Regions from separate parts of the Streptomyces sp. NPDC006733 genome, predicted to be linked through region 1. Evidence: riboswitches for the same ligand, from Rfam matches in the RefSeq annotation. Region 1 holds a riboswitch; each other region holds the start of a gene.

What was found. Region 1 has a riboswitch for cobalamin ahead of metE (5-methyltetrahydropteroyltriglutamate--homocysteine S-methyltransferase). Riboswitches for the same ligand answer to the same signal wherever they lie in the genome.
Region 2: another riboswitch for cobalamin. It lies ahead of ABZ721_RS12355 (hypothetical protein); the one in region 1 lies ahead of metE (5-methyltetrahydropteroyltriglutamate--homocysteine S-methyltransferase).
Region 3: another riboswitch for cobalamin. It lies ahead of ABZ721_RS09350 (prenyltransferase/squalene oxidase repeat-containing protein); the one in region 1 lies ahead of metE (5-methyltetrahydropteroyltriglutamate--homocysteine S-methyltransferase).

Annotation. Positions count from the first base shown of each region.
Region 1 is NZ_JBEYJD010000024.1:77,365-86,758, reverse strand. It holds gene ABZ721_RS22070 (hypothetical protein) at 1-37, opposite strand, end outside; gene ABZ721_RS22065 (Asp23/Gls24 family envelope stress response protein) at 72-545, opposite strand; gene ABZ721_RS22060 (CAP domain-containing protein) at 656-1,216, opposite strand; gene ABZ721_RS22055 (antitoxin) at 1,403-1,597, opposite strand; gene metE (5-methyltetrahydropteroyltriglutamate--homocysteine S-methyltransferase) at 1,906-4,281, opposite strand; cobalamin riboswitch at 4,471-4,660, opposite strand; gene cobF (precorrin-6A synthase (deacetylating)) at 4,778-5,566, shown strand; gene ABZ721_RS22040 (cobalt-precorrin-6A reductase) at 5,581-6,339, opposite strand; gene ABZ721_RS22035 (ABC transporter permease) at 6,411-8,372, opposite strand; gene modA (molybdate ABC transporter substrate-binding protein) at 8,483-9,304, opposite strand.
Region 2 is NZ_JBEYJD010000011.1:86,949-96,342, forward strand. It holds gene ABZ721_RS12345 (glycosyl hydrolase) at 1-1,842, opposite strand, end outside; gene ABZ721_RS12350 (glycosyl hydrolase) at 1,881-3,314, opposite strand; gene ABZ721_RS12355 (hypothetical protein) at 4,612-4,974, opposite strand; cobalamin riboswitch at 4,962-5,117, opposite strand; cobalamin riboswitch at 6,026-6,204, opposite strand; gene ABZ721_RS12360 (hypothetical protein) at 6,434-6,562, opposite strand; gene ABZ721_RS12365 (glycoside hydrolase family 2 TIM barrel-domain containing protein) at 6,591-8,705, opposite strand; gene ABZ721_RS12370 (hypothetical protein) at 8,948-9,394, shown strand, end outside.
Region 3 is NZ_JBEYJD010000007.1:189,842-199,235, forward strand. It holds gene lanKC (class III lanthionine synthetase LanKC) at 1-67, opposite strand, end outside; gene ABZ721_RS09335 (ferredoxin) at 244-477, opposite strand; gene ABZ721_RS09340 (aldehyde dehydrogenase) at 477-1,973, opposite strand; gene ABZ721_RS09345 (MBL fold metallo-hydrolase) at 2,076-3,092, shown strand; cobalamin riboswitch at 3,167-3,294, shown strand; gene ABZ721_RS09350 (prenyltransferase/squalene oxidase repeat-containing protein) at 3,399-4,607, shown strand; gene ABZ721_RS09355 (SCO2322 family protein) at 4,607-5,290, shown strand; gene ABZ721_RS09360 (CbiQ family ECF transporter T component) at 5,287-6,519, shown strand; gene ABZ721_RS09365 (ATP-binding cassette domain-containing protein) at 6,516-8,129, shown strand; gene ABZ721_RS09370 (ECF transporter S component) at 8,126-8,968, shown strand; gene ABZ721_RS09375 (steroid 3-ketoacyl-CoA thiolase) at 8,999-9,394, opposite strand, start outside.

The sequences.
Region 1 (9,394 bases):
CCATGCCCGCGGCCAGTCCGACCAGTGCCATGCTCATCGTGCGCCCACCGTCTGCCGCGCCGCCTCGCGGCTCACTGGACCCGCTGCTGCTGGTCGTCCTCGTCGTCGTCCTCTTCGTCCGGCAGCTTGACGTCACCGATCGCGATGTTGACCTCGACGACCTCGAGCCCGGTCATCCGCTCGACCGCCGCGACGACGTTGCGGCGCACCGCGTTGGCGACGTCCACGATGGACACGCCGTACTCGACGACGAGGTCGAGGTCGAGGGCGGCCTGCTTCTCACCGACCTCCGCCTTCACGCCGCGGGTGACGGACTTGCCGCCGCCCGGCACCCGGTCGCGCACGGCGCCGAAGGTCCGGGCGAAGCCGGTGCCCATCGCGTGCACGCCCTCGACGTCCCGGGCGGCCATGCCGGCGATCTTCTCCACCACGCCGTCGGCGATGGTGGTCCGGCCGCGCGATCCCGCGTCGCCGCGCGGTCCCTGCTTGCCTCCGGGGTCGGAACGGTCGGGCTCGGGCCGGTTGCGCGGTGTGGTGTCACTCATGGTGCGTCGTCCCTTCGTGTGGGCTGCTGCACGACCACGCTATGCACGCCTCACCGTTGCCGCGCGTCGAGAACGGCCGGACCGGCGGCGTCGCGCGGGCGGGAGCGCGGTCAGCGGGCGGCGAAGTCCTGCGTCCACCATGGGCCGTTCGAGCGCAGGCTCACGCCCACGCCTATCTCCTTGAACGTGCAGTTCAGGATGTTGGAACGGTGGGCTCCGCTGCGCATCCAGGCGTCCATGACCGCTCGGGGGTCCTTGGCGCCCTTGCCGATGTTCTCGCCCCACCGCTTCCACCGGTAGCCGGCGGCCGTCAGCCGGGCCCCGGGGTCCTTGCCGTCGGGTGTCGCGTGCTCGTAGTAGCCGCGCGCGGCCATGTCGTCGGAGTGCCCCTGGGCGGCGGCCGTGAGCTTCGCGTTCACCGTGACCCGCCGGCAGCCGTGCTTCACGCGCTGCGCGTTGACGGCGCTCACCACCTGCTGGGCCCGCGCGCCGGCCGCCGCCGGGGCCAGGGCCGGGTACGCCCGCGGCGCCGCGACGGCGCCGTGGCTCCCGCCGGCTCCGACGGCGGCGCCGGCGAGCAGGCCCGCGGCCACCGCCCAGAGGGTGCTGCGCGACCGGCGCCGCCGGCGCGGTCCGACGTGCTGGGGGGCGGGTACGGGAACGTGACGCACAGGAGGCACCTTCCGGGGGCCGGCGGCCGCTCGCCGTACGGGGGACCGCACCTCGGTGGTTCGGAGGGACGTAACGACGAGGGCCGGACGTGGGGCGAACGGAGGCCCGGCGGAGCGATCACGATGTTCCGCCGGGCCGAACTCCAGGGGGTGGGCGCTACGCGCCGGCCGGGCCGCGCGGGCCGGCTACCGGCCTGCCTCGTCGGTGGGCGGAGGAGTGCCACCCAGCTGCTCGTTCAGCTTCTGCTGGGCCGTGTCGACCTGGCCGCTGTACTTGCCCTGGGTCTTCTGGTCGATGAAGTCGCCGCCCTTCTCGATCCCCTGCCGCGCCTGGTCCTCGTGGCCCTTGAGCATGCCTTTGATCTTGTCCAACATGGACATGTGGGTCCTCCTCGCGTGATGGACAGCACCTCCAGGATCTCCGCAGCGGACAAGGTTCGCATTACGGGCGATCTTCCGGACCGTCCAGCCGGGCCGCCCGGGCACACGAGCGGTGCGGCACACCCATCAGAGCGCTCCTCCGGAGGCGGCCCGGGGTGAACACCGCTCCTTTAGCCCGGAAGGATGAACGGGTGCGGTCTCCCCCGGCCCGGCGGCCGGGCCGTGACCGGGGCCGTGACCGGGGCCGTGCTCGGGGCCGGGGCGGGCCTGCGCGGGGCTGCGCGGTGCCCGTCCCGGCCCCGGGCGGGTCAGGAAGCCGAGCCCGGCAGTGTGCTCCGCACCTCACGCGCGGCGGCGACGAGGTTCTCCAGCGAGGTCCTGGCCTCCGGCCAGCCGCGCGTCTTCAGGCCGCAGTCCGGGTTGACCCACAGCCGCTCGGCGGGGATCGCCTCCAGGCCCTTGCGCAGCAGGGCTGCCGCCTCCGCCGCACCGGGGATGCGGGGGGAGTGGATGTCGTAGACCCCGGGACCGACCTCGCGCGGGTAGCCGGCGGTGGCCAGCTCGCCCGCGACCTGCATGTGGGAGCGGGCGGCCTCCAGGCTGATGACGTCGGCGTCGAGGTCGTCGATGGCCTGGAAGATGTCGCCGAACTCGGCGTAGCACATGTGGGTGTGGATCTGGGTGGCGGGACGGACCCCGGAGACGGTGAGGCGGAAGGCCTCCGTCGCCCAGTCCAGGTACGCGGCGCGGCCGTCGGCCCGCAGCGGCAGCGTCTCGCGCAGCGCCGGCTCGTCCACCTGGATCACCGAACTGCCGGCCGCCTCCAGGTCGTCCACCTCGTCGCGCAGGGCGAGCGCGACCTGGCGGGCGGTGTCGCCCAGCGGCTGGTCGTCCCGGACGAAGGACCAGGCCAGCATGGTCACCGGACCGGTGAGCATGCCCTTGACCGGGCGGTCGGTGAGGGACTGCGCGAAGCGCGTCCAGCGGACGGTCATCGGCTCGGGACGGGAGATGTCCCCGGCCAGGATCGGCGGCCGCACGTAGCGGGTCCCGTAGGACTGGACCCAGCCGTGCCGGGTGGCGAGGTAGCCGGTCAGCTGCTCGGCGAAGTACTGCACCATGTCGTTGCGTTCGGGCTCGCCGTGCACCAGGACGTCGATGCCGGCCTTCTCCTGGAAGGAGAGGACCTCGCGGATCTCGGTCTCGATGCGGGCGTCGTAGGCGGCGGTGTCGATGCGCCCGGCCCGCAGATCGGCCCGCGCGGTGCGCAGTTCGGTGGTCTGCGGGAACGAGCCGATGGTGGTCGTCGGCAGCAACGGCAGGGCGAGCAGGGCGCGCTGGGCGGCGGCGCGCTCCGCGTAGGGCTGGGAGCGGCGGGCGTCGCCGTCGGTGACGGCGGCGGCGCGGGCCCGGACGGCCGGGTCGTTGGTGAGGGCGGAGCCCGCCCGCGAGGCCAGGTCGGCGCGGTTGGCGGCGAGTTCGGCCGCGATGGTGTCGGTGCCCCGGGTGAGCCCGCGGGCCAGCGTGACGATCTCGGCGGTCTTCTGCCGGGCGAAGGCCAGCCAGCGGGCGATCTGCGGGTCGATGTCGCGCTCGGCGGTGGCGTCCAGCGGCACGTGCAGCAGGGAGCAGGAGGACGCCACGTCGACGTGTCCGGCCAGCCCGAGGAGGGTGCCCAGGACGGACAGCGACTTCTCGTAGTCGTTGATCCAGACGTTGCGGCCGTTGACGACGCCCGCCAGCAGGCGCTTGCCGGGCAGTCCCCCGACGGCCGCGAGGTCGTCGAGGTTGGCGGCGGCGGGGCCGGTGAAGTCCAGCGCGAGGCCCTCGACGGGCGCCTTGGCCAGGATCGGCAGGGCCTCGCCCAGCCGGTCGAAGTACGACGCGACCAGCAGCTTGGGCCGGTCGGTGAGAGCGCCCAGCACGCGGTAGGCGCGCGCGGCGGCGTTGAGTTCGGCCGGGGTGCGGTCCTGGACCAGGGCCGGCTCGTCGAGCTGCACCCACTCCGCTCCCGCGGCGAGCAGGTCGGCCAGTACCTCGGCGTACACCGGCAGCAGCCGGTCGAGGAGCGTCAGCGGTTCGAAGTCCGCCGCGACGCCCGGGGCGGGCTTGGCGAGCAGCAGGTAGGTGATCGGGCCGACGAGCACCGGGCGCGCGGCGAGGCCGAGCGCGAGCGCCTCCCGCAACGCGCCGACCTGCTGGGCGGAGTCGGCGCTGAACACGGTGTCCGGGCCCAGCTCGGGCACCAGGTAGTGGTAGTTGGTGTCGAACCACTTCGTCATCTCCAGCGGCGCGACGTCCTGCGTGCCGCGAGCCATCGCGAAGTAGCCGTCCAGCGCGTCGGCGGCGACCGCGGCGCGGTGCCGCGCGGGGATCGCGCCGACCATGACGCTGGTGTCCAGCACGTGGTCGTAGTACGAGAAGTCGCCGGTCGGGACCTCCTGGATGCCGGCGTCGGCGAGCTGCCGCCAGTGGGTGCGGCGCAGCTCGGCGGCCGCGTCCCGCAGGGCGTCGGCGCCCACGGCGCCCTTCCAGTAGCCCTCGATCGCCTTCTTCAGCTCGCGGTTGCGGCCCTGCCGGGGGTAGCCGTGCACGGTGGGGCGGGCGGTGCCGGGCGAGCCGGTCGTGGAACGGGTCGTGGAACTGGACGTGGAACTGGACGGGGAACGGGTCGAACCGGTCATGGAACTCTCCTTCGCGAGTGTCTCCCATACGACTCCGGGGAGCCGACGGCGCGAAGGGACCACAGACCGGACGGGACGCCCGTCGCCGAGCGCCGGAACGACGCACGCGGCACGAGCCCGCCTGATGTGTACTCCGACCCGCCCTCGAGGTCTCCGGAATCACCGTGCGCCGACGAGGCGCGCGGGCAGTGGCAGGTCTTCGGACTCGCGGGCACGTCTCGTACGGACACGAGACACCTACTGGCCGTCGCTTCCCAGGTCCCGTCTCGGGTCCCAGTGCGTATGACGGCGGTCGTTCCCACTCACCGCTGCGGGGCAGTCCCGGAATTCCACCGGGTTCCCTCTTGCGACGCGCCTGCCTGGCGGACAGGGCGAACCAGCTGCACCGCCCAGCCTAGGCCAAGAGCGTGCCGGGGTCAGCGGTGTTCAGCTGCCGGACGGTGAGATGGGACACCGCCGCGTCCACGGCCGCGGGGCATGGTGCAGACTCGACGCCGTGAGGAAGATCTTTGTCATCGGTATCGGTGCGGGCGACCCGGACCATCTGACGCTGCAGGCGGTCAAGGCGCTCAACCGGGCCGATGTGTTCTTCGTCCTGGACAAGGGCGAGGAGAAGTCGGACCTGGTGCAGTTGCGCCACGACATCATCGAGCAGCACGTGACGCGGCCGCACCGCCTGGTGTCCGCTCCCGACCCCGACCGGGACCGCACGGCGCCGTCGCCGGTCTACGCGTCGGCGGTCGGTGACTGGCGCCACCGGCGGGCCGACATCTACGAGCGGTTCATCGCCACGGAGCTGGCGGACGACCAGTGCGGCGCCTTCCTGGTGTGGGGCGACCCCGCCCTGTACGACAGCACGCTGGGCATCCTGGAGGACGTCCTCGGGCGGGGGACGGTCGCGTTCGACTACGAGGTCGTCCCCGGCATCAGCAGTGTCGCGGCGCTGGCCGCCAAGCACCGCACCGGGCTGAACAGGCCCGCGAAGCCCGTGCAGATCACCACCGGCCGGCAGTTGGCCGCGGGCTTCCCCGCGGGCGCCGACGACGTCGTCGTCATGCTCGACGCGCACCAGGCCTTCGCGCACCTCCCCGACGACGGCGCCGACGTGACGATCTACTGGGGCGCGTACCTGGGCACCCCGGACGAGATCCTGGTCTCGGGGCGGCTGCCCGACGTCGCGGAGCGCATCCAGGAGGTGCGCGCCGAGGCCCGCGCCCGCAAGGGCTGGATCATGGACACCTATCTGCTGCGCCGCACCCCCGCCGGCGACCGCGACGACGGCTGATCCGGCTTATCCGGTCAAGGGTCGAGCCGGGCCGGCGCGGCGCGCAGCCATGCGGCCGCCTCGTCGGGGGTCGCGACCACCGGCACCCCGCCGGGCACCGGCGGGCGGCGTACGACGACGACCGGCACGCCCGCCTCGCGGGCGGCGGTGAGCTTGGCCGCCGTGGCCGGTCCGCCGCTGTCCTTGGTGACGAGGACGTCGACGCGGTGCCGGCGCAGCAGTTCCGCCTCCCCCTCGACGGTGAAGGGCCCCCTGGCGAGCAGCACGTGCGACGGCTCGGGCAGGGGCGGTCGCGGGGCGTCGACCGAGCGGATCAGGAACCACAGGCCGGTCGTCGCGGCGAAGGCCTCCAGCCCCGTCCGGCCCGTGGTCAGGAAGATCCGCCGGCCGAGGCCCGGGAGCAGCGCGGCGGCCCCGGCCAGGGAGTCGGCCGGGTGCCAGCGGTCGCCCGGGGCCGCCACCCAGCCGGGCCGCCGCACCGCGAGCAGCGGGACGCCGGCGGCGGCCGCCGCCCGCGCGGCGTGCGCGCTGATGGTGGCGGCGAACGGATGGGTGGCGTCGACCAGCGCGTCCACCGCGTGGTCGGCCAGCCAGCACCGCAGCGCGTCCGGGCCCCCGAACCCGCCGATCCGCACCTCGCCCGCGGGCAGCCGCGGCTCGGCGACCCGTCCCGCCAGTGAACTGGTCACCCGCAGCGCCCGATCGGCGGCCAGGGTCGCGGCCAGGGCGCGCGCCTCGGTGGTGCCGCCCAGGATGAGCACATGGCGCGTCACGTTCGCCGTTCCCCTTCCCTCGCCGCGGACAGCGTCGCAGTGTATCGAGCCGCTGCCGCGCGCCCGGCCGCTCACAGGGTGACGAGGGTGACCTCGGTGGCCTTGACGCTGGTCCACACGGGCGTGCCGTCGGTGAGGCCGAGTTCGGCGGCGGCCTGCGGGGTGATCTCGGCGACGAGGTCGGGTGCCTGCTCGGAGGTGACGAGCAGCCGCAGGCGGCTGCCGACGGAGGTGATCTCGCGGATCGTGCCGGGCCAGACGTTGCGGGGGCTGCCCGCGGGTTTCTCGCGGTGCACGGAGACCGCCTCCGGCGCGATGATCGCCAGGGCGCGCGCCCCGTCGGCGAGGGCGTCGGCGACGACGAGCCGGCCGCCGCCGGCCAGCGCGAGGCCGCCGGCGGTCGCCGTGCCGGGCCACGCGTTGCGGCCGAGCATCCGGGCGACCCAGGGGGAGCGGGGATGGCGGGTGACGTCGGCGGGCGACGCGTCCTGCAGCGCCTGCCCGTCCTCGAGGACGAGCACCCGGTCGGCGAGGGCGACCGCCTCGACGGGGTCGTGGGTGACGATCAGGCAGACCCCGCCGAAGCCGTCGAGGTGGGTGCGCAGCGTGTGCCGGACGTGCGCGCGGGTGGTCTGGTCGAGGGCGGCCAGCGGTTCGTCGAGCAGCAGCAGCCGGGGGCGGGCGGCGAGGGCGCGGGCGAGGGCCACCCGCTGGGCCTGGCCGCCGGAGAGCTGCGCGGGCCTGCGGTGGGCGAGGTGGCCGACGCCGAGCCGGTCGAGCCACTGCTGGGCGGTGCGGCGCGCCCGGGCGCGCGGTACGCGCTGGGCGCGCAGGCCGTAGGCGGTGTTGGACAGCGCGCTCAGGTGCGGGAACAGCGCGCCGTCCTGCGGGACCCAGGCCACGCCGCGCCGGTGCGGCGGCAGGTCCGTCACGTCGGTGCCGCCGAGGCGCAGTTCGGCGTGGGCCCGGGGGGTGAGGCCGAGCAGGGCGCGCAGGAGGGTCGTCTTGCCGGCGCCGTTGGGGCCGACGACGGCGATGGTGGTGCCGGGCTCGGCGTCCAGGGTCAGCCGGGTGGAGCCGGTGACGTCGGTGTGCAGCGACCAGCGGTCGTCCGCGGCCGGTGCGGGGGCGCTGTCGGTGACTGCGGGGGCGGGCAGCGGGGCGGGGTCCGCCGGGGCGTCGTCCGCCGTCCGCCGGGCGCCGCGCTCCCGGCCGGCTCCGCCGCCCGCTCCGCCGCCGGTCCAGCGGCCGCGCAGCGCGATCAGGACCGCCATCGCGATGGCGAGCAGCAGCAGGGACACGGACGTGGCCGCTTCGGGCGAGTCCTGCAGGAGCAGGTAGACCTCCAGCGGCAGGGTCTGGGTGGTGCCGGGGAGGTTGCCCGCGAAGGTGATGGTCGCCCCGAACTCGCCCAGCGCCCGCGCCCAGGTCAGTGCCGAGCCCGCCACCAGCCCCGGGGCGACTAGGGGCAGGGTGACGGTGAGGAAGACCCGCACCGGGGACGCTCCCAGCGAGGCGGCGGTCTCCTCGTAGCCGGGGCGCAGCCCCGTCAGGGTCCCTTCCAAGCTGATGACCAGGAACGGCATCGCCACGAAGGTCGCCGCGACCACCGCGCCCGAGGTGTGGAACGGCAGCACGATGCCGAACGTGTTCTCCAGCCACGGCCCGAGCAGCCCGCGCCGTCCGAAGCCGAGCAGCAGCGCGACGCCGCCCACCGTGGGCGGCAGCACCATCGGCAGCAGCACCAGGGAGCGCACCAGCGACTTGCCGGGGAAGTCGACCCGGGCCAGCAGCCACGCCAGCGGCACCCCGAGCACCAGGGAGAGCCCCAGCGCCCAGAACGAGACCAGCAGCGACAGCCGCAGCGCCGTGGTGACGTCGGGTTCCGTCAGGTGGGTGCCGATGTCGCCCCAGGCGGTGCGGGAGAGGATGCCGACCAGCGGCATCAGCAGGAACGCGATCGCGAGCAGGGCGGGCAGGGCCAGCGCGAGCGGGGTGCGCGCACCGCGGGTGCGGTGGCGGGTGCGTCTCATCGGCGGTTCCTGGGTTCGGGGCGGGGCGGTCCGGAGGGGGCTGTCCGCTCCCCGATCCGGACCGCCTCCACCGGCAGGGACGGCTGCCGGCTCCCGTTTCCGTACGGGGACTACGGCTGCTGGAAGCCCGCCGCCCGGAGGATCTGCTGCGCCTCGGGGGTGCTCAGCCAGGCCACGAACGCGGCGGCGGCCTCGCTGTTCTTCGTGGTCTTCAAGGTAGCGGCAGGGTAGGAGGCGACGGCGTTCTGCGCGTCCGGGATCTCGATGGCGTCGACCTTGCTCGTGGCGGTCGCGGCGTCGGTGGCGTAGACGATGCCGGCGTCGGCCTCGCCGAGCTCGACCTTGCTCAGGACGGCGCGCACGTTCGGCTCCTGCGAGACCGGCTTGACGACGATCTTCTGGGCGTCCAGCACCTGCTTGCTGTAGCGGCCGACGGGCACGGCGGGCGCGGCCAGCACGACCTTGAACTTGGTGTCGGCCAGGTCCTTGAGCGCGGTGATCCTCAGCGGGTTGCCCTCGCCGGTGGCGATCACCAGACGGTTCCTGGCGATGATCGTCGGGGTACCGGTGTCGGACTTCAGGCCGTCCATCGTCCTGGTGTCCGCCGTGACCAGCGCGTCGGCGGGCGCGCCCTGCTTGACCTGGGCGGCCAGCTCCTGCGAGCCGGCGAAGGAGAACTTCACCGTCGTGCCCGGGTGGCTCTTCTCGTACGCGGCGCCCGCGGTCCTGAACACGTTCGTCAGCGAGGAGGCGGCGAGCACCGTCAGAGCCGCCTTGGGAGCACCCGAGGCGGTGGTGGCCGGGGCCGTCGAGGCTCCGGTGTCCTTCGTGTCGTCACTGCCGCAGGCCGCGACGAGCGGGACGAACAGGACGGCGGTGACGGCCGCGGCGGCGGCGCGGCGCCTGGCGAATGCGCAGGACACGTAGGACATGGGGGTGGGCCTCCCTGGTGAGTGCACGCGGGCAGTCTTCGCACGGGCGCGGGCCCAGGGAGGCTGCATGTGCGCCACCGTAGGGCGGAT
Region 2 (9,394 bases), on a different contig from region 1:
CGAGAACACCCGCTTCGGGTCTACGCACGCATTCACCGTGAGGGTGTCGATGACCTGCCGCAGGAAGCCGACGTCGTCACGGGTACCGCTGGGCGTGACGTACGGAACGTTCCAGATGAAGCCGCTGGCCGCGGGCACCACCCCGGTCGGCGCGGCCACGATGAAGCCGCCCGCGTCCGCCGTGGGCGCCAGGTTGCTGTAGGCCAGCTGCCCGGCACCGGTGGACTGGCTGCCGTGCAGGTCCAGGACCAGCGGCAGCCGAGCCCCCGCTGCCCGGGACGGAACGTGCACGAGGACCTGGTACGTCTTGCCGCCGAAGGAGACGGGAGTGTTGTACTCGCCGGCCCCCAGGCTGGGGGTGCACGAGCCGGGCGGGGTGGTGCTGCCTCCGGTGGGCAGGTGCCAGGTCTGCCAGGCGTTGGTGTTGCGGTCGTAGATCTGCAGGCGGGTGGCGTTGGCGGTACTGCCGCCCGGAACGTCCAGGTACCGGCCGGACTGCGGGTTCTGCAGATGCCCGTCGGACTCCGCGCTCCACTGCTGGGCGCCGGAGCCGTTGCAATCCCACACCTGCAGCTTCGTCCCGTTCACGGTGCCCTGACCGGTCACATCCAGGCACTTGCCCAGCGCCCGGATCGTCCCGTCAGAACCGATGGTCCACGACTGCGCTGCGCTGCCGTTGCAGTCGTAGAGCTGCACCGCGGTGCCGTTCGCGGAACTCGCCGCCGCCACGTCCACACACTTGCCCCCCACACCCGTGATCGCGCCCGTGTGCGCACCACCGGGCGGAGTCGTCGGCGGGGTGCCCGTCGGGATGGTGATCTCGCCCCGGTTGTAGGTGCGGGCGTCGTAGTAGCCGGCCTTGATGGAGTCGTTGGAGTTGTAGGCCGGGTCGGTCAGCCAGTTCATCCACACGTTCCAGTAGGTCCACTTGGGTTGCGTGGCCATCTGCGCTGGCTGCGGGACGCTGCCGACCTCGGCCAGCGCCATGGGCTTGGTCTTGGCGATGTTCTGGAGCGCCTGGTACCAGTCGGTGGACGGGAACTTGTTGACCCAGACGTCGAGGCCGACGACGTCCACGTAGCTGTCGCCGGGGTAGTAGCTCGCCGCCTGGGAGGCACCGCCGGCGACGTCCTTCGGAGACCACACCCAGATGAGGTTGTCCAGGCCCTTGGCCTCCAGGTAGTCGTGGGTGATCTGGAACAGCCGGGCGCTGCCGTTCGCACCGGGGCGCCCGCCCCACCAGGCCCACCCCTCGTTCAGCTCGTGCTGCGGCCGGAACAGCACCGGGATCCCCGCGTCCTTCAACTGCTGGAGGTACGGCACGAACTGGTCGAGCTTGCGCTGGTAGGCGGTGCTGAGTGCGCTGCCGTTGGTGATCAGCTGGCTCCACTCGGCGTCGGACAGCTTGCTGCCCTTGACCGGGTTCGCTCCGCCTTCGAAGGAGCAGGTGGCCACGTCGGGGCGGCAGGCGTGCATCATCAGCCCGGGAAGGGTGCCGTTGGCCCATTCCGTCTTGGCTTCGTTGATGACGGTCTGGCGGTTGTTGATGTCGTCCTGGCTGAATCCGAAGTCGCCGTTCCAGACGCCCGGGTACTGGCCGGTGATGTCGTGGGCCTTGCGCACCCACTGGGCCGGGTCGCTGTTCGCGCCGCCCTGCTGGCCGGACAGCACGTGGTTGCCGGTCAGGTTCTTGAGGTAAGCGATCTCGTCGGCCTTGGTGACTCCGGCCGGGGCGGGCGGGGCGGCGGAAGCGGTGCCCCCGATGAGGGTGAGGGCGAGCGTGGTGGCCGCAGCCGCGCTGCCGCCTGCCAGGAGCGCGCGTGTTCGGGCGCGTAGGGACATGAGGGGGTGCCTTTCGAGTGGGGGGCGGCGTGAGGTCGTCAGGCGGGCAGGTGCCAGGTCTGCCAGGCGTTGGTGTTGCGGTCGTAGATCTGCAGGCGGGTGGCGTTGGCGGTACTGCCGCCGGGCACGTCGAGGTACCGGCCGGACTGCGGGTTCTGCAGATGCCCGTCGGACTCGGCACTCCACTGCTGGGCGCCGGAGCCGTTGCAGTCCCACAGCTGCAGCTTCGTCCCGTTCGCGGTGCCCTGACCGGTCACATCCAGGCACTTGCCCAACGCCCGGATCGTCCCGTCGGTGCCGACCGTCCAGGACTGCGCACTGGAGCCGTTGCAGTCGTACAGCTGCACCGCGGTGCCGTTCGCGGAACTCGCCGCCGCCACGTCCACGCACTTCCCCCCCACACCCGTGATCGCGCCCGTGTGCGCACCACCGGGCGGAGTCGTCGGCGGGGTACTCGTCGGGATGGTGAACTGGCCCTGGCTCAGGACCCGAGAGGAGTTGAAGGTCGCCTGCAGGCCCGCGGTGGAGTTGGCCGAGGTGAGGTACTCGGACCAGATCATGAACCAGGCCCACTGGGGCTGCGAGGCGAGCTGGGACGGTGTCGGGACGGTGCCGACCTCGGCCAACGAGATGGGCTTGCCGTGGGCGACGTTGAGGATCGCCTGGTACCACTCGTTGCTGGGCCAGTTGTGCACCCAGGGGTCGAGGCTGGCGACGTCGACGTAGCTGTCACCCGGGTAGTAGCTGGACACCGAGGCCGCGCCGCCGTCGACGTCCTTGACGTTCCAGACCCAGACGAGGTTGGCCAGGCCCTTGGACACCAGGTAGTCGTGGGTGATCTGGAACAGCTTCGCGCTGCCGTTCACCCCCGGCCGGCCGCCCCACCAGGCCCAGCCCTCGTTCATCTCGTGCTGGGGCCGGAACAGCACCGGGATCCCGGCGTCCTTCAACTGCTGGAGGTACGGGACCGCGCCATCCAGCTTGGCCTTGTACTGGTTGTTCAGCGTGGCGCCGCTGGTGGTCAGCTGGCTCCACTCGGCGTCCGACAGCTTCGCGCCGTTGATCCCGCCGTTGAACTCGCAGGTCGCCACGTCCGGCCGGCACATGTGCCAGGTCAGGCTCACCAGGGAGCCGTTGGCCCACTCGGTCTTGGCCTGGTTGATCATCGTCTGGCGGTTGGCGACGTCAGCTGCGGTGAAGCCCAGCTCGCCGCCCCACAGGCCCGGCCACTTGCCGGTGAGCGCATGCGCCTGGATGGTGTACTGCGACGGGTTGCTCAGCGGCTCCTTGTTGTGGACACCGCTGACCACATGGTTGCCGCTGATCTGCTGCAAGTAGCTGATCACGGCGGCGGGGGTCGAGGCGCCCGTCGCCGACGCCTGCGAGGGCGTCGTGGCCAGCCAGGCCACCGCAGCGAGCGGCAGCGCGGCGAGCACGACTGCGGTCTTGCGCGTGAAGATCTTCGGTCTCAATGGAGAACCCTCTCATGCGGCCCGTGGGGGGAAGATGTTGGTAGAACGTTGCATGCGGGCGGTTCTGGGACGGCGTCCCGGCCGTTCCTGATATCGTTGTCGCCCCCCAAATGGGGCTGAACCAACGCCTGGAAGCTAGGACTCCGCCATCACCGTGTCAATGGATCGGACAGAGCCCATGTAAAACGTGCGAGTAACGAGGTCTTGTATGCAATTAAGCGCATGATTGTCGGGTTGGCCCTGATTTTTCGATGGGATCCAAATGCCCCAGAGCGACCGCAACACGGCGCCTAACAGGGCTCCATGACGGGTAATCGCGACATACCCCCACACCCGCTCGGCGTTTGCTGAACCATCGTCCGAGAACTCGAAAGTTACTGGAACGGTATATGGACAGTGCCGGAAGACACGTCTACTGTGACGCCGCTCCCCTCTGCTCGACACCTCGGCAGCACTGGCCCGGCAACTTCCACCCCCGGCCAGCACCTCCCGCCAGACGTAAGGACCCAGGGATGCGGCGAGAGGAACGGGCCGCCCGCGGGGGCACAGGACGAAAGACCCGGCGGCGGGATTGCCTGGCGAGCCGCCCAGGTGACGGACAACGACCCCGCCCCGCAGGGGCCGGTTCGCCGCGTCCGGGCGTGAGAAATCCGCGGCGGCCGGCCCGGCTGGTCAAGATACTGAGACCGAGAGCCCCGTCGCTGAAGGAGCTGTGACCGTGGAGGATCCGCAATTCACCCTGCAGTTGACCGACTCGGGCAGTGGTGGGCCAGAGGCTCTGCGCGCGGTCAGAGCACTGACCGGGCTGAGCCTCTGGCGCAGCAAGCTCCTGTTGGAGAGCACACCTGCGACCGTTTTCGAGGAGGGTGTTCCGCTCGAGGTGGCCCTCCACGCTGTACGGCGGTTGCAGCAGACCGGAGTGGGTGCGGCCGCCCAGTGCACCTGGTGCCAACGGTCAGTGCCCGGCGCCGGGGCCCCGCTCGACCCGGGCCCCTGTGAGTCCCGGTACTGGCCGACCGCCCACAGCGCCGCGAACTCCCTCATCGCCTGCGACTGCCGCTTCTGCACCACCTACGGGCCTGTCGCCGCAGCCGTCCTGCCCTACACCGGCGGTGACCAAGGACTTCCGGTGGTTCGCGGACGGGATCGGTGATCGGCGCCGCGGTGCCCAGCCGGACTCCCGAGTACTCAGCGCGTCGGCTTCGGCCCTCCTCGATGGCATGGGGGTGCTTCGGGCGAGGTGGCCGCCTGGCCGACGTGGGAGCCGGTCGAGCCGGCGGCCGTTCTCAAGGTGACGTCAGAAGGCGGTCAGGGTCGAGACAAACCGGTCGCCGGTCTTGATGCGGAACTGGCAGCCGCCCACCGCGATGGAGGTTGCGTTGACGGCAATGTTCCAGTGCTCGGCGGCACCCGCGGTCTCGGCGGCTAGGCGGCTGACCGCGTAGCCGTCGAACGACGGGTACCAGGTGCCACCCCCGGAGAAGTGCGCCCGTCTCGCGGCGGTGTCGAGGACCGCGGTCGGCGTCGCCACCGGATCGGGGTGGGCGGCGCCGTTCGTGCCGTCGCGCTGGTGGGTGCCACCGGCAGCGGTCGTGACGCCGTGGCCCCGGGTCAGGACGACGCCGTTCTGCAGACCAGGACAGCGCGAAGCGAGGCACATCGCACGGTGGGCTCTCCGCGTGGCAGCACGGAAGGCTGCTCACGGTTGCAGGTCAGCACCGGATTCCCACCGGCTTTCCCCCCACGCGGGCGCATGAAATTGTCGGTCCGTCAGCTCGGCGGACCGCGTCCCGTCGCAGGGCTCTCCGCCTCCCGGCGGGCCGAGTTCGCCGACCGGGGGTGGCTGGCCGCCGCGCCGCCGGTCGAACTCCCACAGCGCGCCGCGGCGGAAGGCGGGAACGGAGCGGCCGTGACAGCCGGGGACCCTGGTCACGGGCTCGGGAAAGTATCCGGGCCGGACACTGCGGTACACGCGGATGACGGCCGCGGAGGAGTAGCCGAGCCACTGCGCGGCGTCGTGGATGGAGACGACGTCCGAGGCCGCACCCGCGTACAGGGCCCGGACATCCACGGACGCCAATGCGGTACGGCGCGCCGCCAAAAAGGCCGCGTACCAGCTCGTGAACGCCTCCTGCTCCCACCAGTCCTGCCGTTCGATCCGTGCCACCCGCTCCGGATGCCGCAGCTCCCCCGGCGCCTGCGCCCGCAGCTGGTACCAGCGCGCCACGGTGGTCCGCCCGGCCCGCGTGTAGTCGATGATCCAGTCCCGGTTCACCAGCCAGGTGCCACGCCGGTCGATCCGCTGCGGAGCGAACTGCCGACGACTCATCGCGCCCTCCCGCGGGTCCTGCCCGGCGTGGTGACCTGGCCGTGGTGGCCTCGGTGCCGGTCAGCGCCCCGTCGAGGAGGTCGTCGGCGGGCACCACACGAGAGGGGCCGGTCGTGCCGGCGGGGTGTCGGCCTGCGACGAAGCAGGATGAGTTGGTGGTCCATAGATGCCTGCTCTCATCAGGTGAGATCCAGGGGGAGGCACGGCGAGACCGTCGGTGGGCGCACGGGTGGGTGCGCTGCCGACGCGACCGTAGGACGGCGAACTGCGAGGCGGGTGCCTCGAAGGTCTATGAGTGCGCGGTGAGTTGTGCGCGCTCTGCGGGGTCACCAGGGGCGTGGGTACGGACCGGTGCCATGCGTGTCTGCTCCATCCTCGTGGAAAACACGGAACGTTCCGCGGCCGGTATCCTGACTCCCGGATCCCCGCGTGCCGCCCGCCTTCCCGGCAGACCTCGCCAGTGGCGTGCAGACGGCAGCACACTCCCCGGTCACAGTGGCGGGACCGTGCCGGATTCACACCGGCTTCCCTGCACCGCGGACCTTGCGGCACGAACCTATAGTCGGCTGTCCGAGTACGTCCACCCCCTCTCCGAACGGGTCCGCGGACAGGTTTGGTCGTGGCGCTGCGGTCGCATGGGGAAGTCGCCCTGCTCGGCCGCAAGAACGGCCGCGGTCCCACGCCTACGACCGGGGTTGAGGGGCCCGGCACCGCGGGGCGTACGGCAGCCGGTCCGTCCACCGCACGCCCCGCCCCCGTGCCCGCCCATCACCGCGGCCGCGCGTCGGCGTCAGCTGCCGTAGCGCAGCGCGATGGTGTCTCCGAGCCGGATGACGGTGTCGCGGTCGGCCGCGACGGCCGCTCCCCCGTCGATGCCCGTCTTCCGCGTCGAACCGCCGCTGTTGGGCGTTGCGTTCACCGCGGCGGCGCAACGGTTCAGGGTCGGCTCACGTTGTGAGGGTCCAGGTGACGGTGTCGGTGTGGGTGGTGCCGTCGATGGTCGCGGTGACGGTGATGGTGTTCGCCCCCGGGCGCAGGGTCACGCCCGTCCAGGTGAAGACCCGGTCGGTGCTGCTGCGCGTGCCCAGTGCGGTGCCGTTGAGTACGGCGGTGACATTGGCCGCGTTGGAGTAGACCTTCAGCTGCGTTGCGGCGACGGTCCGGGCGGTCCAGCGGCGGCTGGTGATGTACAGCGTCGGTGTGGCGGCCCAGTTCGCCTTGTACCAGTAGAAGGCGTCCTTGCGGGTCGCCCGGTCGCGGGTGACCAGCCCCTTGTCGTTGATCCCGGGCCGGCCACCCTCGTTGCGGCCGTCCGAAGCGAAGTCGAACATGCTCCACACGAACGTGCCCCACACGAAGGGCCGGGCCTTGAGCTGCCGCCAGGACGCCTCGTGCAGCAGCGCCTGGTACTCCTCCGGGTGGAACTGGCCTCCCGGGCTGGGCTGGGAGGGGTTGAGCGCGTGCTGGGTGATGTTGGCGCCGGCACCGTACTCCGACAGGCCGAAGGTGCGGTCGGGCTCGGCCCGGTGCAGGTTGTCGGCCCACGGTCCCAGATCGTTGTAGGTGCCTCCGTACCAGCCGTAGTACTTGTTGAACGCGGTGGTCTCCGCGTGGCCGGCGACTTTGGCGTCGTTGCCCAGGTTGTTGGCGTAGGTGCTGAGGCGGTCCGGGTCCTCAGCGGTGACGAGCGCGGCGAGGCCGGCCAGCAGCGTGTTGGTGGGGGTGTCGTCGCGGCCCTGCTCGTTGCCGATGCCCCAGAAGACGATCGACGGGTGGTTGTAGTTCTGGCGGATCAGCTCCCGCAGCTGGTCCTTGGTGCTCGCGGTGAAGGCGGCCGAGTTCGTGGTCCCGTTGACCAGGGGGACCTCCGCCCACACCACGAGGCCGGCGGCGTCCGCGAGGGTGTAGTCCTTCTGGTCGTGCTGGTAGTGCGCCAGGCGCACCGCGGTGGCGCCGAGTTCGCTGATGAGGGCGAAGTCCTGCGCGTGGTCGGCGTCGCTGACCGCCCAGCCCGCGCCGGCCCGGTCCTGGTGCAGGTTGACGCCGTGCAGGCCGTAGGGTTTGCCGTTGAGCGTGAAGCCGGTGGCGGGGTCGAGGCTGAAGCTGCGCAGGCCGAGGGGCTCGGTGACCACATCCGTGACCGTGCCGGCGGCCGCGTCCCGGATCTCGACGCTCGCGCTGTACTGGTGGGGATCGGCCAGGCCGTTCCATCGGCGGGGGTTGGCGATGGTGAGCGTCTGCAGGACGTCCAGCCCCGTGTTGGCGCCGATGGTCTGCGGCGCGCTGCTGCGGTCGGCCACGATCGTGCCGTCGGTGTCGGTGACGACAGCGCGCACCACCAGCGAGCGGCTGGTGGCGTTGTTGTTGAACACCTTCGCGGTCACGTCGACGGTTGCCGACGCGGCGGTGACACTGCGCTGGCGCAGGTAGATGCCGGGGCCGGCGTAGTCGAGCATCCGTACGGCGAGCTTGTCGACCGCGTAGAGGCTGACGTTGCGGTAGATGCCGCCGTCGAAGGTGTAGTCGGCGCTCAGCGGGGCGATGTCCGGATCGGGGGCGTTGGTGACCTTGACCGCCAGCACCTGGTCCGTGCCCGGGGTGAGCGCGGTGGTGGCTGCGAAGCGGAAGCGGGAGTAGCCGCCGCGGTGCTGACCGAGGCGGACCCCGTCGATCCACACGTCGGCGACCTGGTTGGCGCCGGCGAACTGCAGGAAGAGCATCTTGCCCGCCAGGTCGGCGGGCACGGTGACGTGCTTGCGGTACCAGCCCACGCCCCGGTAGTAGTTGCCGCCGCCGTCCGCGCCGTCGGCGGCGTTCCAGGTGTGCGGAACGCTGGTGGCCGCCCACGCGCCGTCGTCGAATCCGGGCTGCTCCGCTCCGGCGACGTCGCCCTGGTGGAAGCGCCATCCCGCATTGAGGCTGATCCAGGTGCGCAGGGCGGGTGGAGCGTAGGGCACGGCGGCGGGCGGTGCCGCGGCAGCGGCGGTGCGGGCGGCGAAGGTGGCCAGGACACCGCCTGCCGCGGTACCGAGCACCTGCCGTCGGCTGGGAAACAGGTTCATCGCATGCCCTCTCCGGGGTGGGGGGGACGAGGTCTCGCACGGCACGCGCTCGTCACGCACCACAAGGCGCCCGACTCCAGACAGGTTCACTGATGTGAACGATGATCGCGGATATGAAGAGCGGTGCGAGAGGACGCTAGGCCCAGAGCGCCGCGTGGGTCAACAGTGCTGCGAGCACCGCCCTGCGTCCGACCCCGCGGCGGGCCGCACGGCCCCATCCTTCGCGACACCCGAGCTGCGCAATGGCAACGAATGGCAAGCGCTTTCCATGCCTGGCCGGACCCGAGCTCGGCGGTCCGGGACCGGTCCCAGACGCCGACGGGACCACCCGCCCGGCCACACCCGACCTCGACCTGCCCGGGGGCGGCCCGCTCGACTCCCACGTCGCCCTCGTCGACGCTCAGGGACGCCCCTCCCACCGCCGCCCCCTGCACCGGTTGGCCGTCACCGGCGCGACGGCTGGCTCACGCCACCAGGCCAGCTGGCCCCAGCTCCCCGACGCCGCAGCCCCGCAGGCCGCCGCGGGCCCCTGGGTGACGACCGGCTCGGTCCTGCGCGGCTCCTGGGAGGTCCGCGCCGTCCGGGTGGACGGCGAGCCCGCGGGCCTGCGGCTGCGCATCGGCGGCTGGGCCGTGGCCCACGACCGGCCGCCGGAGCACCGCAGCACCGACCACGGCGCCGACGTGCGG
Region 3 (9,394 bases), on a different contig from region 1:
ACAAGCGGTCAGGGGTCTCGTAGAAATACCTGTCGACGAGGCAAAAGACCTCGTACCGCTTGTCCATGGCTCTCCCCCTCCGGCCGCGAGGTCTTGAGATTTTCACGTGGCCGAAACGGGGAACAGTCGCGTCCGTAACGAAACACCCGTGCAGAACGCATATGTGCGTGATGCACGGGTGCCCGTATGGTGTACGGAAACCGCCCTGACCTGCGACGGAAGCGCCCCTGCGCAGTTCCCGCGCTATTCCTCGGGCGGGAAGACCGGCTCTCCTGTCATGAGCAGCGTGATGGAGATTGCCTCCACCGGGCAGTTCTCGGCCGCCTCCAGCAGCACTTCCGACGCGTCGGTCTCCGACGCGACCGGGTGGGACTGCCGGGCGCCGTCCAGGGCGAAGCCCTCGGGGGCCGAGTTGACGCACATGCCGGAGCCGATGCAGACCGAGCGGTCCACCTCGATGTGCCAGCGGTCGCCCATCAGCCCTCCGCCCCCGCCGCACCGGACGCCGCGGCGTCCGCCGCCTGGTAGCCGGCCGGGAGGTGGATCATCTTGTGCTCCAGGTACTCGCCGAAGCCCTCGGGGCCGAACTCCCGTCCCACGCCGGAGTTCTTGTAGCCGCCGAACGGGCCGAGCATGTCGAGGCTGAAGGTGTTCACCGAGTACGTGCCGGTGCGGACCTGGCGGGCGATGTCGATGCCGTGCTCGACGTCGGCGGTCCAGACGCTGCCGGAGAGCCCGAAGTCGGAGTCGTTGGCGATCCGCAGCGCCTCGGCCTCGTCCTCGTACGGGAGCAGGCAGATGACCGGCCCGAAGATCTCCTCCCGGGCGATCCGCATGGAGTTGGTGACGTCGCCGAAGAGCGTCGGCTCCACGTACCAGCCGGTATCCAGTCCGGCCGGCCGGCCGCCGCCGGTCAGCACCTTGGCGCCCTCCTCCTGACCGATCCCGATGAAGTCGAACGACCGCTGCTGCTGGCGCTTGGCGACCAGCGGCCCCACCTCGGTGGCCGGGTCCAGCGGGTCGCCGACGACCAGCGCGGACGCCGCCGCGGCGAAGCGCTCGGCGATCTCGTCGTAGCGCGAGCGCGGCGCCAGGATCCGGGTCTGGGCCACGCACGCCTGGCCGTTGTTCATCCAGGCGGCCGACGTGATGCCGGGGACGGCGGTCTCCAGGTCCGCGTCCGGGAGGATCACGGCGGCGGACTTGCCGCCCAGCTCCAGGGTGACGCGGGTGAGGTTGCGGGACGCGACCTCCATCACCCGCCGGCCGGCGCCGACCGAGCCGGTGAACGACACCTTGTCGACCCCGGGGTGGCCGACGAGGTACTCGCTGACCTCGCGGTCGGCCGGGACGATCGACAGCACGCCCTCCGGCAGCCCCGCCTCCCTGGTGATCTCGGCCAGCACGTACGCGTCGAGCGGGGTCTCCGGCGACGGCTTCAGCACGACCGTGCACCCGGTGAGTAGCGCGGGGGCGAGCTTGGCGGCGGCGGTGAACTGCGGGACGTTCCACGGCACGACGGCCGCGACGACCCCGACGGGCTCGCGGCGCACCAGGATCGGCCCGAGGACGCCGGCGCGGTGCTCCTCGTAGGGGAAGTCGCGGGCGACGGTGATCGCCGCGTCCCACACCATCATCGCGCCGAGCGACTGGGCGAGGATGCTCCAGGAGTAGGGGGAGCCGTTCTCCGAGCTGATGAGCCGGCCGATCTCGTCGTACCGGGCGGCGATGGCGTCCTTGATCCGGGTGACGACGGTGATCCGCTCGTCGAGGCTCATCCGCGGCCACGGTCCCTCGTCGAACGCCGTGCGGGCCGTGGCGACCGCGCGGTCCACGTCGGCGCGGGAGGCGTGCGGCACCCGGCCGATGACCTGCTCGGTGTGCGGGGAGATGACCTCGATGGTCTCGCTGCCGAGCGGGTCCACCAACTCCCCGCCGATGAACAGCTGTCCGTGTTCTATGAGGTCGGTCATTACTGGTGCCTCCTGCGGGTCGGCCCATACCTGACGCTGTTTCAGAACTGATACCAGTTCTAGTTATAGTGGGCAATGACTTCGTCGGCGAGAGGGGACCAGATGGTGCGCGTGACCGACCACGGCGGAGGGGTCTGGAGCATTCCGGTCCCGATCCCCGACAACCCCCTCGGCCACACGCTCGTCCATCTCCTGGACACCGACCGCGGACCCGTACTGATCGACACCGGCTGGGACGACCCGGACTCCTACGCCGCGCTGGAGGCCGGCCTCGTCGAGGCGGGGACCTCCGTCGCCGAGGTGCACGGGGTACTCATCACGCACCACCACCCCGACCACCACGGGCTCTCCGCGCAGGTCCGCGAGGCCTCCGGGGCCTGGGTCGCGATGCACGAGGCCGACGCGGCCGTGGTGCGGCGCACCCGGTCCGCCGCGCCGGCCCGCTGGCTGACGTACATGACGGCCAAGCTCGTCGCCGCCGGGGCGCCCGAGGAGCACCTCGCGCCGCTGCGCGCCGCCCGCGAGTCGGGGCGGATGTCGACCCTGCCGGGGCTGCGGCCCGCGCTGCCCGACCGCGACATCGTCCCCGGCGAGCTGGTGGACCTCGCCGGGCGGCGGCTGCGCGCCATCTGGACGCCGGGGCACACCCCCGGGCACGTCTGCCTGTTCCTGGAGGAGAGCCGGCGGCTGTTCTCCGGCGACCACCTGCTGCCGGGGATCTCCCCGCACATCGGGCTGTACGAGGACCCGGACGACGCGGTCGAGACCGATCCGCTCGGCGACTACCTCGCCTCCCTGGAGCGCATCGGCCGGCTCGACCCGGACGAGGTGCTGCCCGCCCACCAGTACGCGTTCACGGACGCGGCGGGCCGGGTGCGGGAGCTGCTCGACCACCACGAGGAGCGGCTGAGCGGGCTGCGCACGCTGATCACCGACGCGCCGCGCACCCCCTGGCAGCTCGCCGAGGTGATGGAGTGGAACCGCCCCTGGGAGCAGATCCCGTTCGGCTCCCGCAACATCGCCGTCTCCGAGGCCGAGGCGCACCTGCGGCGGCTGGTGAAGGCCGGCCGCGCCGAGGCCGTCCCCGGGTCCGACCCGGTCACCTACCAGGCGGTCTGAGGGAACGGGCGGGCACGGGCGGGCGGGCACGGGCGGGCCGGGACCGGCGGCGATACCCGCAGGGCATACGATGTTCTGGACAATTCCATCCACGTCCGAGCGGGGGAAGCCGGCGCGAATCCGGCACTGACCCGCAACCGTGAGCCGTCCCGTAGGGCAGGGTCGGCGAGTCGGAGTACCCGCGACGGACGGGAGCGGCTCCCGTCGAGGTAACGGAGCCGGAGCCCGGTGCCCCGCGCAGTCGCGCGGGCTCGCAGCGGTTGCGCCCGGCCACGCAACCGCTCAGCGAAAGGCATCAAACCCCTCATGAACCTCCGTCGCAGCGCCGCCGCGCTCGCCGCCGCCACCGTGCTCGGCATGGCCGCGGTGCCCGCAGCCTCCGCCGACACCCCGCTGCCGCCCGGTCTGTACGGCACCGGGGACCCGACGTACGACGGGGTCTGGCGGCAGTCCTACGCGCTGCTGGCGCTGGACACCGCCGGGGTGACCCCGGCCGACAGCGCCGTGGCCTGGCTGACCGGCCAGCAGTGCGCGGACGGCGGCTTCCCGTCCTACCGCGCGGACACTGCGAAGGCCTGCGACGCCAAGACGGAGGACACCAACGCGACGGGCATCGCCGTGCAGGCGCTCACGGCGCTGGGCGGCAAGGACGCAGTCGTCAAGAAGGCCACCGACTGGCTGGTGTCGGTGCGCAACAAGGACGGCGGCTGGTCGTACAACCCCGGCGGCGCCTCCGACCCGGACTCCACCGGTGTCGTGATCGGCGCGCTGGCGGCCGTGAAGCAGGACGTGAAGGCGGCGCAGGACAGCCTCAAGGCGTTCCAGTTCGGCTGCGACGCCAAGGCCGCCGACCGCGGCGCCTCCGGCTACCCGATGAACGGCAAGCTCTCCGTGAGCGCCAAGGCCACCGCCGACGCGGTGCGCGGCGCCCGCGGCGCGGGCTTCGTCGTCACCGCCCCGACCGCGAACACGGCCGCGAAGGCCCCGGACTGCGCGTCGCCCGACGCGTTCAAGTCCCTCGACGCGGCCGGCGCGGCCTCGGCCGGCGCCGCGTACCTGACGGCCCAGCTCACCGCGGGCGGCGGGCACCTGACCGCCGTCACCCCGGGCGCCGACAAGCCCACCCCGGACTACGGCACCACCGCGGACGCCGTGGTCGCGCTGGCCGCGGACCAGCAGCTCGACACCGCGAAGGCGTCGTACGACTGGCTCGCCAAGAACTCCGCGACGTGGTCGAAGTCGAACCCCGCCGCCCTGTCGCAGCTGGTCCTCGCGGCGCACGCGACGGGCAACGACCCGAAGAACGCCGCCGGCGCCGACCTCGTCCAGCAGCTCACCAACCTCGGCCCGAAGCCGGCCGCGGCGGCGAGCCCCTCCGCGTCCCCGTCGGACCAGGCGGAGAAGAAGGACGACAAGTCCGGCTCCGCGGCCACCTGGTGGATCGTCGGCGTCTTCTTCGTCGCGAGCATCGGCATCGGCTTCCTGATCAGCGGCCGCAAGAAGAAGCAGGGCTGATGGCGCGCAACCCGCTGCGGGCGCTCGCCGTCCTGCTGGCGCTCGGCGCGCTGCTCGCGGCCGCCGCCCTGCCCGCCGAGGCTGCCGCCTACCGCTACTGGTCGTTCTGGCAGCGCTCCGGCGACACCTGGACGTACGCGCAGACCGGCCCCGCTCTGGACCGGCCCGCCGACGGGTCCGTGGAGGGCTGGCGCTTCGCGGCCAGCGCCGAGGCGCAGGACGCGTCGAAGCCGCGGGACGTGCCCGGCGCCACCTCGTTCGGCGCGATCTGCGCGGGCACGCCGCCCAAGGGCGGCACCAAGCGCGTCGCCCTCGTCCTGGACTTCGGCACCGCCGCCGACGCGGGCGGCGCCACCACGCCGCCGGCGCCCCGCACCGCCTGCGCCCAGGTCCCCGGCGACGCGACGGGCGCCGACGCGCTCGCCGCCGTCGCCAAGCCGCTGCGCTACAACTCCGCCGGCATGGTCTGCGCCGTCGCGGGCTACCCCAGGACGGGCTGCGGGGAGCCGGTCTCCGGCACCTCCGGGTCCGCCGACGCGTCGAGCACGCCCGCGCCGCAGGCGTCGGGCGACTCCGGCGACGGCGGCGGCGGGGGCCCGTCGGTCGGTGTGTTCGCGGGCATCGCCGCCGTCCTCGCCCTCGGCGGGGCGGCCTTCTGGCAGGCCCGCCGCCGGCGCGGATGAACGCCGGGGCCCGCCGGGCCGCCACCGCCACCCGCTCCACCGCGCTGCACGCCGGGGCGTGGTGGGTGTGGGCGCTGGGGCTGGCGACGGCGGCGTCCCGGACCACCAACCCGCTGCTGCTCCTGCTGCTGGTCGCGGTCGCGGGGTACGTGGTCGCCGCCCGCCGCACGGACGCGCCCTGGGCCAGGTCCTACGGGGCGTTCCTGAAGCTGGGCCTGGTGGTGCTCGGCATCCGGCTGGTCTTCGCGACCCTGCTCGGCTCGCCGATCCCGGGCACCCACACGCTCTTCACGCTGCCCGAGGTCCCGCTGCCCGACTGGGCGCGCGGGGTCCGGCTGGGCGGCAGGGTGACCGCGGAGGGGCTGCTGTTCGCGCTGTACGACGGGATGAAGCTGGCCACCCTGCTGGTCTGCGTGGGCGCGGCCAACGCGCTCGCCAACCCGGCCCGGCTGCTCAAGTCGCTGCCGGCTGCCCTGTACGAGGCGGGCGTCGCGGTCGTCGTGGCCATGACGTTCGCCCCGAACCTCGTCACCGACGTGCAGCGGCTGCGCGCCGCCCGCCGGCTGCGCGGCCGCGAGGACCGCGGGGCGCGGTCGCTGCTGCAGGTCGGGCTGCCCGTCCTGGAGGGCGCGCTGGAGCGGTCGGTGGCGCTGGCCGCCGCGATGGACGCGCGCGGCTACGGCCGCTCGGCCGAGGTGCCGGCCGCGATCCGGCGGACGACGGCCGCGCTGACGCTGGGCGGGCTGCTCGGCGTGTGCGCGGGAACGTACGCGCTGCTGTCCGCGTCCGGCGCCGGGTACGGCGTGCCGGTGCTGCTGCTGGGGCTGGTCTCGGCGCTGGCGGGGCTGCGGCTCGGCGGCCGGCGGTCGGTCCGCAGCCGCTACCGGCCCGACCGCTGGGGCGCGCGGGCCTGGCTGGTGTCGGGCTCCGGGGTGGCGGTGGCGGCGCTGATGATCTGGGCGGCCTCGTACGACCCGGCGGCGCTGGACCCGCCGGCACTCCCGCCGGCCGCGCCCGCCCTGCCGCTGTGGCCGGCGCTGTCGATCCTGATCGGGCTGCTGCCGGCGTTCGTCGCTCCCCCGCCGCCCCTCCTGCCGAAGCCGTCGAAGCCGTCCAGCACGCCCAACACGCCCAACCGGCCCGACCCGCCGAACACACCGCACACGCCGCGCACGCCCGACCGGCCCGACCCGCCGACCCCGCCGAACCCGAAGGACGACCGCACGTGATCCGCTTCGAGCAGGTCTCCGTCCGGTACGACGACGCGGCGGAGCCCGCCGTCGCCGGAGTGGACCTCACCGTCCCCGAGGGCGAGCTGTGCCTGCTCGTCGGGCCGTCCGGAGTCGGCAAGTCGACTTTGCTGGGTGCCGTCTCCGGCCTGGTGCCGCACTTCACCGGCGGGGTCCTGTCCGGCCGCGTCACCGTCGCGGGCCGCGACACCCGGACCCACAAGCCGCGCGAACTGGCCGACGTCGTCGGCACGGTCGGCCAGGATCCGCTGTCGCACTTCGTCACCGACACCGTCGAGGACGAGCTCGCCTACGGCATGGAGTCGCTGGGCCTGGCGCCCGCCACCATGCGCCGCCGCGTCGAGGAGACCCTCGACCTGCTCGGCCTGGCCGAGCTGCGCGACCGGCCGATCGCCACGCTCTCCGGCGGCCAGCAGCAGCGCGTCGCCATCGGCTCGGTGCTCACCGTGCACCCCAGGGTGCTGGTGCTGGACGAGCCGACGTCCGCGCTGGACCCCGGCGCCGCCGAGGAGGTGCTGGCGGTGCTGCAGCGGCTGGTGCACGACCTGGGGACCACCGTGCTGATGGCCGAGCACCGGCTGGAGCGCGTCGTGCAGTACGCGGACCAGGTGATCCTGCTGCCCGCCCCCGGCGCCGCCCCGCTGCAGGGCGCGCCCGCCGACATCATGGCGCTCTCCCCCGTCCACCCGCCGGTGGTGGCGCTGGGCCGGCTCGCCGGCTGGTCGCCGCTGCCGCTGTCCGTGCGCGACGCCCGCCGCAAGGCCGGCCCGCTGCGGGAGCGGCTGGCGGACCGCACTCCCCCGGCCGCGCCCGCCGTTCCGGCCGCCGCGCCGGTGGCGGTGCTCGACCGGCTCTCCGTCCGCCGGGGCGGGACCGAGGCGCTGCGCCAGGTGTCGCTGACGGTCCGGCCGGGCGAGACCGTCGCGCTGATGGGCCGCAACGGCGCGGGCAAGTCGACCCTGCTCTCCACCCTCGTCGGCCTGCACCCGGCCGCCTCCGGCACGGTCACCGTCGGCGGTCTCGTCCCGTCGAGGACGCGGCCCGGCGAGCTGATCCGGCAGGTGGGGCTCGTGCCGCAGGAGCCGCGGGACCTGCTCTACGCGGACACCGTGGCCGGTGAGTGCGCGGCGGCCGACCAGGACGCGCACGCCGCGCCCGGCACCTGCCGCGCGCTGGTCGGCGCGCTGCTGCCGGGCGTCGACAACGCGACCCACCCCCGCGACCTGTCCGAGGGCCAGCGGCTCGCGCTGGCGCTCGCCGTCGTGCTGGCCGCGGCTCCGCCGCTGCTGCTGCTCGACGAGCCGACCCGCGGCCTGGACTACGCCGCCAAGGGCCGGCTGGTCGGGCTGCTGCGGGCGCTGGCGGCGGACGGCCACGCGATCGTGCTGGCCACCCACGACGTCGAGCTGGCCGCGGAACTCGCCCACCGGGTGGTGATCCTGGCCGACGGCGAGGTGGTCGCGGACGGCCCGACCGCCGAGGTCGTCGTCTCCTCCCCCGCCTTCGCCCCGCAGGTCTCCAAGATCCTCGCGCCACTGCCCTGGCTGACCGTCCCGCAGGTCGCCTCCGCCCTGGGGGAGCCGTCATGACGCCTCCCGCGCCCCGGCCGCGCGCCGACCGGCAGGTCCGTCCCGTCCGGCTGGGTCCGCGCTCGGTGGTCGCGCTGGCGCTGATCTCCGCGATCGGTGTCGCGCTGTTCGGCTGGCCGCTGCTCGCCGATCCCGGCACCGGGCTCGCGCACAGCCGGGACGCCCCCTGGCTCTTCGCCGCGCTGCTGCCGCTGCTGATCGCCGTGGTGATCGCGACGATCGCGGACGGCGGGATGGACGCCAAGTCCATCGCGATGCTCGGGGTGCTGGCCGCCGTCGGGGCGGCGCTGCGCCCGCTGGGCGCGGGCACGGCCGGCATCGAGCCGATGTTCTTCCTGATGGTGCTGTCGGGGCGGGTGCTGGGCCCGGGGTTCGGCTTCGTGCTGGGGGCCGTGTCGATGTTCGCGTCCGCGCTGCTGACCGGCGGCGTCGGCCCGTGGATGCCGTTCCAGATGCTCTCGATGGGGTGGGTCGCGATGGGCGCCGGGCTGCTGCCCGGCCCGCACACCCTGCGCGGGCGCGGCGAGCTGGCGCTGCTCGCGGTGTACGGGTCGGTCGCGTCCGTGCTCTACGGCACGGTCATGAACCTCCAGGGGTGGGCGACGATCGGCGGGATGTCGGCGAGCGTCAGTTACGTCCCGGGCGCCCCCGTGGGCGAGAACCTGGGCCGCTTCGCCGTCTACTGCCTGACCACGTCGCTGGGCTGGGACCTCCCCCGCGCGGCCCTGACCGCGATCCTCACGCTCACCCTCGGTGCCACGATCCTCAAGGCGCTGCGCCGCGCGACGCGCCGCGCGGCGTTCGACGTACCGGCGGCCTTCCGGACGCCGGACGGCTGAGGCGGCCGCCCGGCGGGCAGGAGACCGGGATCAGAGCCGCTGGATGATCGTGCCGGTGGCCAGCGCGCCGCCGGCGCACATCGTGATCAGGGCGAACTCCTTGTCCGTGCGCTCCAGCTCGTGCAGCGCCGTCACGATCAGCCGGGCGCCGGTCGAGCCGACCGGGTGGCCGAGGGCTATCGCGCCCCCGTTGACGTTGACCTTCTCCAGGTCCTGGTCGAAGACCTGCGCCCAGGAGAGCACGACGGACGCGAACGCCTCGTTGATCTCGATGACGTCGATGTCCTTGAGCGTCATCCCGGCCTTGCCGAGGACGGCCCGGGTCGCGTCGACCGGCCCGTCCAGGTGGAAGTGCGGGTCGGAGCCGACCAGCGCCTGGGCGACGATCCGGGCGCGCGGACGGAGCTTGAGCGCCCGCGCCATCCG